Regions from separate parts of the Acetivibrio saccincola genome, predicted to be linked through region 2. Evidence: a T-box and tRNA genes for the amino acid it is inferred to sense, from the RefSeq annotation. Region 2 holds a T-box; the other regions hold tRNA genes.

Region 1 (3,278 bases), 830 kb from region 2:
TAATAAGTGACAGGGCTCATGTTATAATGCCTTATCACAGGCTGTTAGATGAATTGCAGGAAAAATTCAGGGGAAGCAACTGTATAGGAACAACTAAAAGAGGTATTGGTCCATGCTACTCTGATAAAACCGATAGATCAGGAATCAGGATGTGTGACCTTATTGATGAAGATGTATTTGTAGAAAAAGTAAAAGAGAATTTGGAAATTAAAAATTTAATTATTGAAAAAGTTTATCAAGGAGAAAAGCTCAATGAAGATGAGGTAATATCAGAGTATTTAGAGTATGGAAGGATTTTAAAAAAACATGTATGTGATGTAAACAGCCTGCTTTTTGATGCCATTACTGAGAAAAAGGATATACTGTTTGAAGGAGCCCAGGCTACATTTTTAGACTTGGATTTTGGAACTTATCCTTATGTTACATCTTCAAATCCCATTGCAGGAGGAGTTTGTACAGGTGCAGGAATCGGACCTGTTTATATTGATGAAATATATGGTGTGCTAAAAGCTTATACATCAAGGGTAGGAGCCGGACCATTTCCTACCGAACAGGATAATGAAATTGGTGATACAATAAGGGAACTTGGCGGCGAGTATGGTACAACAACAAGAAGACCAAGGCGTTGCGGATGGTTAGATACCGTTATGATAAGATATGCTGCCAGGGTAAACGGACTTACAGGGCTGGCAATTAACCATGTGGATACCATTGGTAAATTAAACAATATAAAACTTTGTGTGGCTTACGAAAAAGACGGTCGTACAATAAATAGTTTTCCGGCAAGCTTAAAAGAACTTGAAAAATGTACTCCTGTATATGAAGAGTTTGAAGGATGGCCGGATAGCGATATTTCAAATGCAAAAACTTTTGAAGACCTTCCTGCAAACGCAAAAAAGTACCTTAAAAGGATTGAAGAGATTGTAGGAGTAAAAATCAAGCTTATTGGCGTAGGAAAGGAAAGAGAGCAAACTATAGCGGTGTAAGACGTGTTTATATTAAAAATAAATGAAAGGGATGCTGTTTTTTAAAACAGCATCTTTTTTTGCTACCTGGGTGGATGTGGATTTTGCAGAATATTGTAAGAAAGTAGATAACCGGGCAGTTAAAAAGAATTGCACAATTCCGTACTGGCTTAATGTTAAAGCGGAAAAAGCAGGGATAAACTTTTCTAAGGTACTGCAGGAAGCATTACTGGAAGTTTTGGGAGCTTCAGAATAATATAAGAACCATAAATTTATGCTTTTCATATTAATATAATAGACTAAAAAATAGAGCCTTACAGCTCTTTTTAGGGAGTGGTACAAAAAAATAAAAAAAATTTAAAAAAAACTGTTGACAAAATGATATGTTTTATTGTACAATACGTAATTGTGTGACACAAAAATTATGTGAGCCATTAGCTCAGTCGGTAGAGCACTTGACTTTTAATCAAGGTGTCGAAGGTTCGATTCCTTCATGGCTCACCACAAAACTTTAAAACTCTTAATATTTTTTAGTTTATTGCTTGACTTTTTCGACAGATGCAGTTACAATATAGTTTGTCAGCAAAAACATTAAAATTATCAATGGCCCATTGGTCAAGCGGTTAAGACACCGCCCTTTCACGGCGGTAACAGGGGTTCGAGTCCCCTATGGGTCACCATGATAACCTGTATTAAGCGGCTGATTCGTCAGAAGTTGTTTATCGCTGACGAATCAGTTGGGCAGGTGCAAATGAGATACGGCCCGGTAGTTCAGTCGGTTAGAATGCCAGCCTGTCACGCTGGAGGTCGAGGGTTCGAGTCCCTTCCGGGTCGCCATTGAAAATTTAATAAGCTGGTGTAGCTCAGTTGGTAGAGCAGCTGACTTGTAATCAGCAGGTCGGGGGTTCAAATCCGTCCACCAGCTCCACATGGAGGGGTTCCCGAGGGGTCAAAGGGGGCAGACTGTAAATCTGTTGGCTCAGCCTTCGATGGTTCGAATCCGTCCCCCTCCACCAGAAATGGTCTTGTCAATTGTTTTTTGGTTGACAAGACTTTTGCCTTTTTATGATTTAAAACTTTTTACAATTAAAGTACCACGGGCTGTGCCCGTGGTTTCAAAATGTCTGTTTACTACTACCTTCCGTTTCTTACTGTTATTTTATCCTTTTTATCTTCAGAAAAGTTTTTAGTTTCTTTTATAATATACAATGGTCTGCCTTTAGCTTCATCATATATCCTTCCTATATACTCCCCGATTATTCCAAGAATTATAAGGGTAATGCCGTTAAAAAACAGGCTTACAGCTAAGGTAGAAGCCCATCCGGCTTGTACAAAGCTCTTTGAAAAAAGTTTGGTATAAAGAACAACCAGAAGGTATATAAAGCTGAAAAATGACAGGAAAAAGCCCATATATGACGCCAGTTTCAAAGGTTTATATGAAAATGAGGTTATAGCGTCAAAAGCGAATTTAAGCATCTTTTTTAAAGGATACTTGGTTTCACCGGCAAAGCGCTTATCCCTGTTAAATTCAACCCCTATTTGTTTAAATCCAAGCCAGCTTATTATTCCTCTTATATATCTGTTGCGCTCATTAACCAGTTTAAGAGCTTCTGCAACTTTCCTGTCGATTAACCTAAAGTCCCCGGTATCAACGGGGATATCTACATCTGTCATTTTTCTTAAAAAGCGGTAGAAAACTTTTGCCGTAAACTTTTTAAAGAAGGTTTCCCCTTCCCTTGCAAGTCTTTTTCCATATACAACATCATAGCCCTCTTTCCACTTTTCCAGCATTTTTGGAATTAATTCAGGAGGGTCTTGTAAATCAGCATCTATGACAACAATAGCCTGTCCTTCGGCATAGTCCATACCTGCAGTTATGGCAATTTGATGACCAAAGTTTCTTGCAAAGTTAATTAGTTTGATTTTAGGATCATTATTGCATATTTCATGAGCCATTTCTTCAGTTTTGTCCCTGCTGCCGTCGTTAACAAATATAATTTCATAGGATTCATTTGTAGAGTCCATAACTTTTTTTAGTCTTTTATATGTTTCCAAAATAACTTCTTCCTCATTATAAAGAGGCACTACTACTGAACAAACTATCTTATCAGACATATTTTTTCCCTCCAAAGATTATTTTAAAAATTCCAAAACCATCCTATTAATTTTAAATAAGAAGTATTTACATGCATACCTGAAACAACTGGATAGAATAGTATAAAAACTACCAGTACCAATGCCAGGTAAATATAAGCAAAATATTTGAAATCCTGCCACTTATCAATGACTTTCTTAATTACATATAAAATGCAC
Region 2 (3,278 bases):
TCTTGCAATTGGTCTTCCTCACGAGATAGCTCATGGCTCACTTAGAATTACTTTTGGAAAAGACAACACCCATGAGGATATAGATGCGCTTATGGATGTATTGCCTGAAATTGTTGGGAGACTTAGAGAAATGTCCCCATTATATGAAAAAGTGAAAAGAGGGAATCAATATGTATAGTGAGAAAGTTATGGATCATTTCATGAATCCGAGAAATGTAGGAGAAATAGAAAATGCAGATGGCATTGGGGAAGTTGGAAATGCCAAATGCGGGGATATAATGAAAATGTATCTTAAAATTGAAAACGATGTAATAGTTGATGCTAAGTTTAAAACATTTGGTTGTGGAGCCGCTGTTGCTACCAGCAGTATTTCCACAGAGCTTATAATAGGCAAGACTGTAGACGAAGCCCTGAAAATAACCAATAAAGCAGTAGCAGAGGCTTTAGACGGTCTTCCTCCTGCTAAAATGCATTGTTCCAATTTGGCGGAAGAAGCTATAAGGGCTGCTATACAGGACTACAGAAGCAAAAACGGCATGTCTCAAAAAGAATCTTCTGAGAAAGAAGATTATATTACATGCTGCAAAAGATGTGAAGATATAAATCACGACATAGACTGACGAAGGGTGAATTATAAAAAATGCCGAAAAAGAAAGTCATGATAGGTATGAGCGGTGGTGTCGATAGTTCGGTGGCCGCCGCTGTGCTTTTAGAAAAAGGTTATGAAGTTATAGGGGTTACCATGAAAATATGGCCTGAAACAGGTGAAGAAACAAGGGTGGTTGAAGGAGGGTGCTGTTCTCTTTCAGCTGTGGACGATGCCAGAAGTGTTGCGTATAAACTGGGAATCCCCTATTATGTTATGAATTTTCAGGATGTCTTTAATGACAGGGTGATTGATTATTTTAAAAATGAGTATTTAAATGGAAGAACACCTAATCCCTGTATTGCCTGCAACAGGTATGTTAAATTCGAAGCCATGCTTAATAAGGCGGTGTCCATGGGGATAGACTATGTGGCTACAGGGCATTATGCAATTATTGAATACGACGAAAATTTAAAAAGATATTTACTTAAAAAATCAGCAACTGAAAAAAAAGACCAGACATATGTATTGTATAATTTAACTCAGGAGCAGCTTTCTAAAATATTAATGCCTATAGGAAGCTATACAAAGGATGAAGTAAGGGAAATTGCAAAAAAAATAGATCTTAATGTGGCATCAAAGCCTGACAGTCAGGAAATTTGCTTTGTACAGGACAATGATTATGCAAAATTTATACGGGAAAATACAAATGAAGAAATTAAGCCCGGATACTTTGTTGACACAAAAGGAAATATATTAGGAAAGCACAAAGGGATAATCCACTACACCGTAGGTCAGAGAAAAGGTCTTGGGATAGCTTTGGGAAAACCTATGTATGTGGTGGGAATAGACACTGAAAACAACAATGTAATACTTGGTAAAAGCTATGAAACCTTATCTAAATCCCTTATTGCAGATGATATAAACTATATAATGATTGATAAATTAGAAAAGCCCATGGATGTTAAAGCAAAAATCCGCTATTCTGCAAAGGAAGCAGATGCAACCATTTATCCTTTAGAGGACGGTAAAGTAGAAGTTGTGTTTAAAGAACCCCAGCGGGCCGTAACCCCGGGACAGTCAGTTGTGTTTTACAGCGGCGATATAGTTGTAGGCGGGGGAACGATAACATAAAACAATTTTTTTATTGTAAATGTTCTTAATTTGTGTTAAAATACTAAAAAGCATGCAAAACTTAAGCATGTTAAAATTTAAAACTGCAAAAGACGTTGAAGGAGACTTAAGTAGCTTTCTATGGTTACATCCCAGAGAATAGCCCGTTTTGGTGGGAGGGCTTATGAACATGGAAGGACGAATTACACTCCGGAGTCTCACACTGAAACCATGGATTATTCTCCATTCAGTAGGTGTACGACGGTTGCCGGCCGTTATACCGGCTATGTAAAATGAGGCATATCTATATATAAAGGTATGTTTATAATGTATGTTTATATAGATATGTGAATTAAGGTGGTACCACGGGAACTTTCCCGTCCTTAAAACAGGACGTGAAAGTTTTTTTATTGTAGGTTTAAATATAAAAATATATGAACATAATGTTTAAAACATAATTATGAACTTAAATATTTAAAGCATAAATTAGGAGGAATTTGTTATGAGTGTATTTCAAACTTTAAAGGAAAGAGGGTTTATTGCCCAGCTTACCCACGAAGAAACTATAAAAAAAATATTGGAAAACGAAAAAATTACTTTTTATATCGGATTTGACCCCACTGCAGACAGCCTGCATGTAGGGCACTTTCTTCAAATGCTTGTAATGTCCCATATGCAAAAAGCCGGTCACAGACCCATTGCCATTATAGGCGGGGGAACCACCATGGTAGGAGACCCTACGGGAAAAACAGATATGAGAAGAATGATGACCAGGGAAGAGATACAAAAAAATGCTGAAAACTTTAAAAAGCAGCTTTCAAGATTCATTGATTTTTCTGACGGCAAAGCACTGATGCTTGACAATGCAGACTGGATTTTGGAATTAAAATATGTTGATTTTTTAAGGGAAATCGGTGTGCATTTTTCAGTTAACAGAATGCTTACCGCAGAGTGTTTTAAAACAAGGCTGGAAAGAGGGCTTTCATTTATTGAGTTTAACTATATGCTTATGCAAAGCTATGATTTTTTAAAGCTTTTCCAGGAATATAACTGCGTTATGCAATTAGGCGGGGATGACCAGTGGTCAAATATATTAGGGGGAATTGACCTTATAAGAAGGGTTGAAGGAAAAGAAGCATATGGCATGACATTTACCCTTCTTACAAACAGTGAAGGGGTTAAAATGGGCAAAACTGAAAAGGGTGCCGTTTGGCTGGATCCTGACAAAACTCCTCCATATGATTTTTACCAGTACTGGAGAAACATAGACGACAAAGACGTCATTAAATGCATGAAGCTTCTAACATTTTTGCCTATGGAAGAAATAGAAAAATACTCTAAATTAGAGGGGCAGGAAATAAATGAGGCAAAGAAAGTGCTGGCATACGAGGTTACAAAGCTAATTCACGGGGAAGAAGAAGCATTAAAAGCTCAAAATGCAGCCGAAGCCCTTTTTGGAAAAGGTGTAAGTGCTGCTGATATGCCTACAACTGAAATTACACCTGATGAGATAAAGAATGGAATAAACATAATTGATTTACTTGTAAAAACCAAGCTTGTTCCTTCAAAAGGAGAGGGA
Region 3 (3,278 bases), 110 kb from region 2:
GTGTGCATATATTTAAGGGGTACAGACACTAAAACCGTTGGAATGCCGGATCTTGAAACCTGTATAGCCCACGCATCAGTACCTGTATTTCCTGGGGATGGCTCAATTTGATAAGGAATGTTTTCTTCTTTTGCAATGTCAATTAACTTTTTTGTAAGATCTCCATGTAAATTAGGTCCTACGGCAATGGCAGGTCCCTTTCCAAGTTTAAAAACCAAGTCCTTTGCCATTTCCGGAATAGCACCATGGCATGCATCAATAACAACTGCAACATCAGGTCTTATATTATATGCTGCCACAGTAGCTCCCCTAAGCCCTACTTCTTCCTGGGATGTGGCAACAAAATACACATCGCATTCATGTTGAATTTTTTTAAGCTTTTCCATAATATCAATTAAAACCGCCACTCCCCCACGGTTATCAAGGGATTTGGAACTTATTTTTTTGTTTTTTAGCAAAAAAGGCTCTGCTTTAAATGTTACAAAATCCCCGATTGATATATACTCTTTAACTTCCTCTTCTGAAAGTCCGGTATCTATGGAAAGATCCTGTATTTTAACCGCCTTTTTGGCATCTGTATCCTTTAGCAGATGGGGAGGCTTTGCACCAATAACGCCGATTATATCTTTCTTTCCATGCACTACAACTTCCTGGGCTAAAAGAATTTTAGGGTCAATTCCCCCTATATTTGAAAACCTTAAAAATCCCTTTTTCTCAATGCCGGTTACCACCATACCTATTTCATCTAAATGGGCTGCAATCATGATTTTTTTGCTTTTTTCAGAAGACCCTTTTTTTATCCCGATAACATTATAAAAGCTGTCAATTATAGTTTCATCACAGTACTTATCAAATATTCCTTTTATATATTTTGAAAAACTCTCTTCTCTTCCCGAAATACCAGGATAAGTACTTATATCTTTTAATATATTTGTGTAGTCCACTTAAATATCACCTCTTTAAAACTTTGTTTTGTACACATTTATTGCATCTTTAATTGCTTTTTTAAAACTTATTACAAAAAACTCTTGACTAAAAAGTCTTTTTTTATTATACTATTCATTGTTGTGCTAAAACAAGGGCTTTTAGCTCAGTTGGTTAGAGCAACCGGCTCATAACCGGTAGGTCCGGGGTTCGAGTCCCTGAAGGCCCACCAATAAATTTATTTTGTTTGCCCAGATAGCTCAGTCGGTAGAGCAGTGGACTGAAAATCCTCGTGTCGGTGGTTCGATTCCGCCTCTGGGCACCAAATTTAATATTTGTGGAGGAGTTCCCGAGTGGTCAAAGGGGGCAGACTGTAAATCTGTTGGCAAAGCCTTCGATGGTTCAAATCCGTCCTCCTCCACCAAAAAGAGTTGATACTTCAACTCTTTTTATTTTAATTTTCCTGTAATTTAAACCAGCCTGTATTATCTGTCTTTTTTACTGTTTAGGCTTTTTTAAGTAAAATTTAAATTTCCGTTAACTAATAAGTTAAGTATTTAAAATATCTTTAACAATTCCCTTGAACTTTTTTCCTCTTTCATCAAAATTTTTAAACATATCAAAACTTGCACTTGCCGGTGACATTAGAATTATATCACCGCAGAAAGCACTATCATATGCTTTTTTTACAGCCTCTTCTAATGTTTCACACTTGCATACAAATATATCTTTTCCTCTTCCTGTGCGGTTTATTTCATCCTTTAATGAGTTATGTATTTTATCTGCCGTCTGTCCGATTAAAAACATAGATTTGACTCTCTTTGCAATATGTGGTCCCATTTCATCATAAGGTATATTTTTGTCATAGCCCCCTGCAATTAAAATAACTTTCCGGTCAAAAGACAAAAGGCCTGCAATGGTTCTTGAGGGACTGCTTGCTATGGAGTCATTGTAAAACAATATGCCGTTTTTTTCTCCAACAAACTCTAGTCTGTGTTCTACACCCTTAAATTCCTTTGCAACTTTTTGTATTGTCTTTACATCCACATAATCTATTACAGCACAAATTGCCGCCATATAGTTTTCAATATTATGTACACCAGGTATTGAAATAGATTTTGTATTAACAACTTCTATTTCCCTGTCCCCGTCTTTATAAAAAATACAGCTGTTTTTTAAACCGGCACCTTTATCAGGCTCTTGTTGCCTGCTAAAATATAAAACCTTCCCCTTTGCCTCTTTTTTAAACTCCCTGGTTATATCGTTGTCATAGTTTAAAATCAGTTTGTCTTCTTCACACTGAAAATTAAAAATATTTTTCTTAGCATCCACATATTCATCCATGGATTTATGAAAATCCAGATGATTCGGAGAAAGATTTGTAACTACTGCCACATCAGGGCTTTTTGTCATTGTGTGAAGCTGAAAACTGCTAAGTTCTAAAACCACCATATCTGTCTCTTTTATTTCATCAATTTTGCTTAAAAGGGGCGTTCCTATATTGCCCCCCAGCCAGCAGTTGTACCCTTGTTTTTTAAGAATTTTGTATATAAGTGTAGATGTGGTAGTCTTACCGTCACTTCCTGTAACAGCAAATATCCGGGCCGGACATACATCAAAGAAAACTTCCATTTCAGAAGTAATCTCTGCCCCTTCCTCTTTAGCAGAAAGAATTTCCGGTAAATCATATCTCATGCCCGGAGTTCTGAAAATAACATCAAATCCTTTTAAATTTTTTAAATAGCCGTCCCCTAAACTATATTTTATGTCCAGACCCTTAAACTGGTCTATGACACAGCATAAATCATCTTTACAGCATTTATCAAAAGCTGTTACATCTACACCCAGACTGTATAAGTATTTAATTAACGGTATGTTACTAACTCCAATCCCTAATACAGCAACCTTTTTATTTTTTATGTATGTCTTAAATTCATTTAGCTTATTATTCAAGTCCAAATCCTCCAAAACTTTCCTTTAGCAGATATTTTAACAGTTATATTTTAGCATATTTATTAATAAGTTTTATTAAATTCTTTAAGTTTTATAAAGTCATATCATAATATAAATCTCTTATTATATAAGTCATGTATTATAAAGCATATATTGCATAAGTTATATCATATATTAACAGTCTATATTAATTGTTATTTAGATATATTAGTTGTAATAGATTATTAGTCGTAATAGATATATTAGTTATATTAGCTATATTAATGTTGTTATATTAGTTATATCAATTATATTAATTTGTGTTATATTAATTATCAATATATTCCTCTTCTCCTTCTATTGTGATACCTGAACTGCATAAGTATTCTTTCCCATTTTCTCTCCCATTTTTCAGAGCCAAA

What was found. The T-box of region 2 lies ahead of tyrS (tyrosine--tRNA ligase). A T-box ahead of a tRNA ligase gene usually reads a tRNA of that ligase, here a tRNA-Tyr.
Region 1: it has a tRNA-Tyr gene. The T-box ahead of tyrS (tyrosine--tRNA ligase) is inferred to sense a tRNA for this amino acid. The anticodon was not compared.
Region 3: it has a tRNA-Tyr gene. The T-box ahead of tyrS (tyrosine--tRNA ligase) is inferred to sense a tRNA for this amino acid. The anticodon was not compared.

What each region holds. Positions count from the first base shown of each region.
Region 1 is NZ_CP025197.1:2,644,849-2,648,126, reverse strand. It holds gene HVS_RS11915 (adenylosuccinate synthase) at 1-986, shown strand, start outside; gene HVS_RS11910 (hypothetical protein) at 1,018-1,221, shown strand; tRNA gene HVS_RS11905 (tRNA-Lys) at 1,394-1,469, shown strand; tRNA gene HVS_RS11900 (tRNA-Glu) at 1,571-1,645, shown strand; tRNA gene HVS_RS11895 (tRNA-Asp) at 1,726-1,802, shown strand; tRNA gene HVS_RS11890 (tRNA-Thr) at 1,818-1,893, shown strand; tRNA gene HVS_RS11885 (tRNA-Tyr) at 1,897-1,981, shown strand; gene HVS_RS11880 (glycosyltransferase family 2 protein) at 2,100-3,080, opposite strand; gene HVS_RS11875 (glycosyltransferase family 39 protein) at 3,104-3,278, opposite strand, start outside.
Region 2 is NZ_CP025197.1:1,813,005-1,816,282, reverse strand. It holds gene nifS (cysteine desulfurase NifS) at 1-178, shown strand, start outside; gene nifU (Fe-S cluster assembly scaffold protein NifU) at 171-620, shown strand; gene mnmA (tRNA 2-thiouridine(34) synthase MnmA) at 641-1,720, shown strand; T-box leader at 1,807-2,087, shown strand; gene tyrS (tyrosine--tRNA ligase) at 2,202-3,278, shown strand, end outside.
Region 3 is NZ_CP025197.1:1,700,562-1,703,839, reverse strand. It holds gene HVS_RS07565 (M42 family metallopeptidase) at 1-944, opposite strand, end outside; tRNA gene HVS_RS07560 (tRNA-Ile) at 1,080-1,156, shown strand; tRNA gene HVS_RS07555 (tRNA-Phe) at 1,174-1,249, shown strand; tRNA gene HVS_RS07550 (tRNA-Tyr) at 1,264-1,348, shown strand; gene murD (UDP-N-acetylmuramoyl-L-alanine--D-glutamate ligase) at 1,474-2,877, opposite strand; gene HVS_RS07540 (nucleotidyltransferase domain-containing protein) at 3,192-3,278, opposite strand, start outside.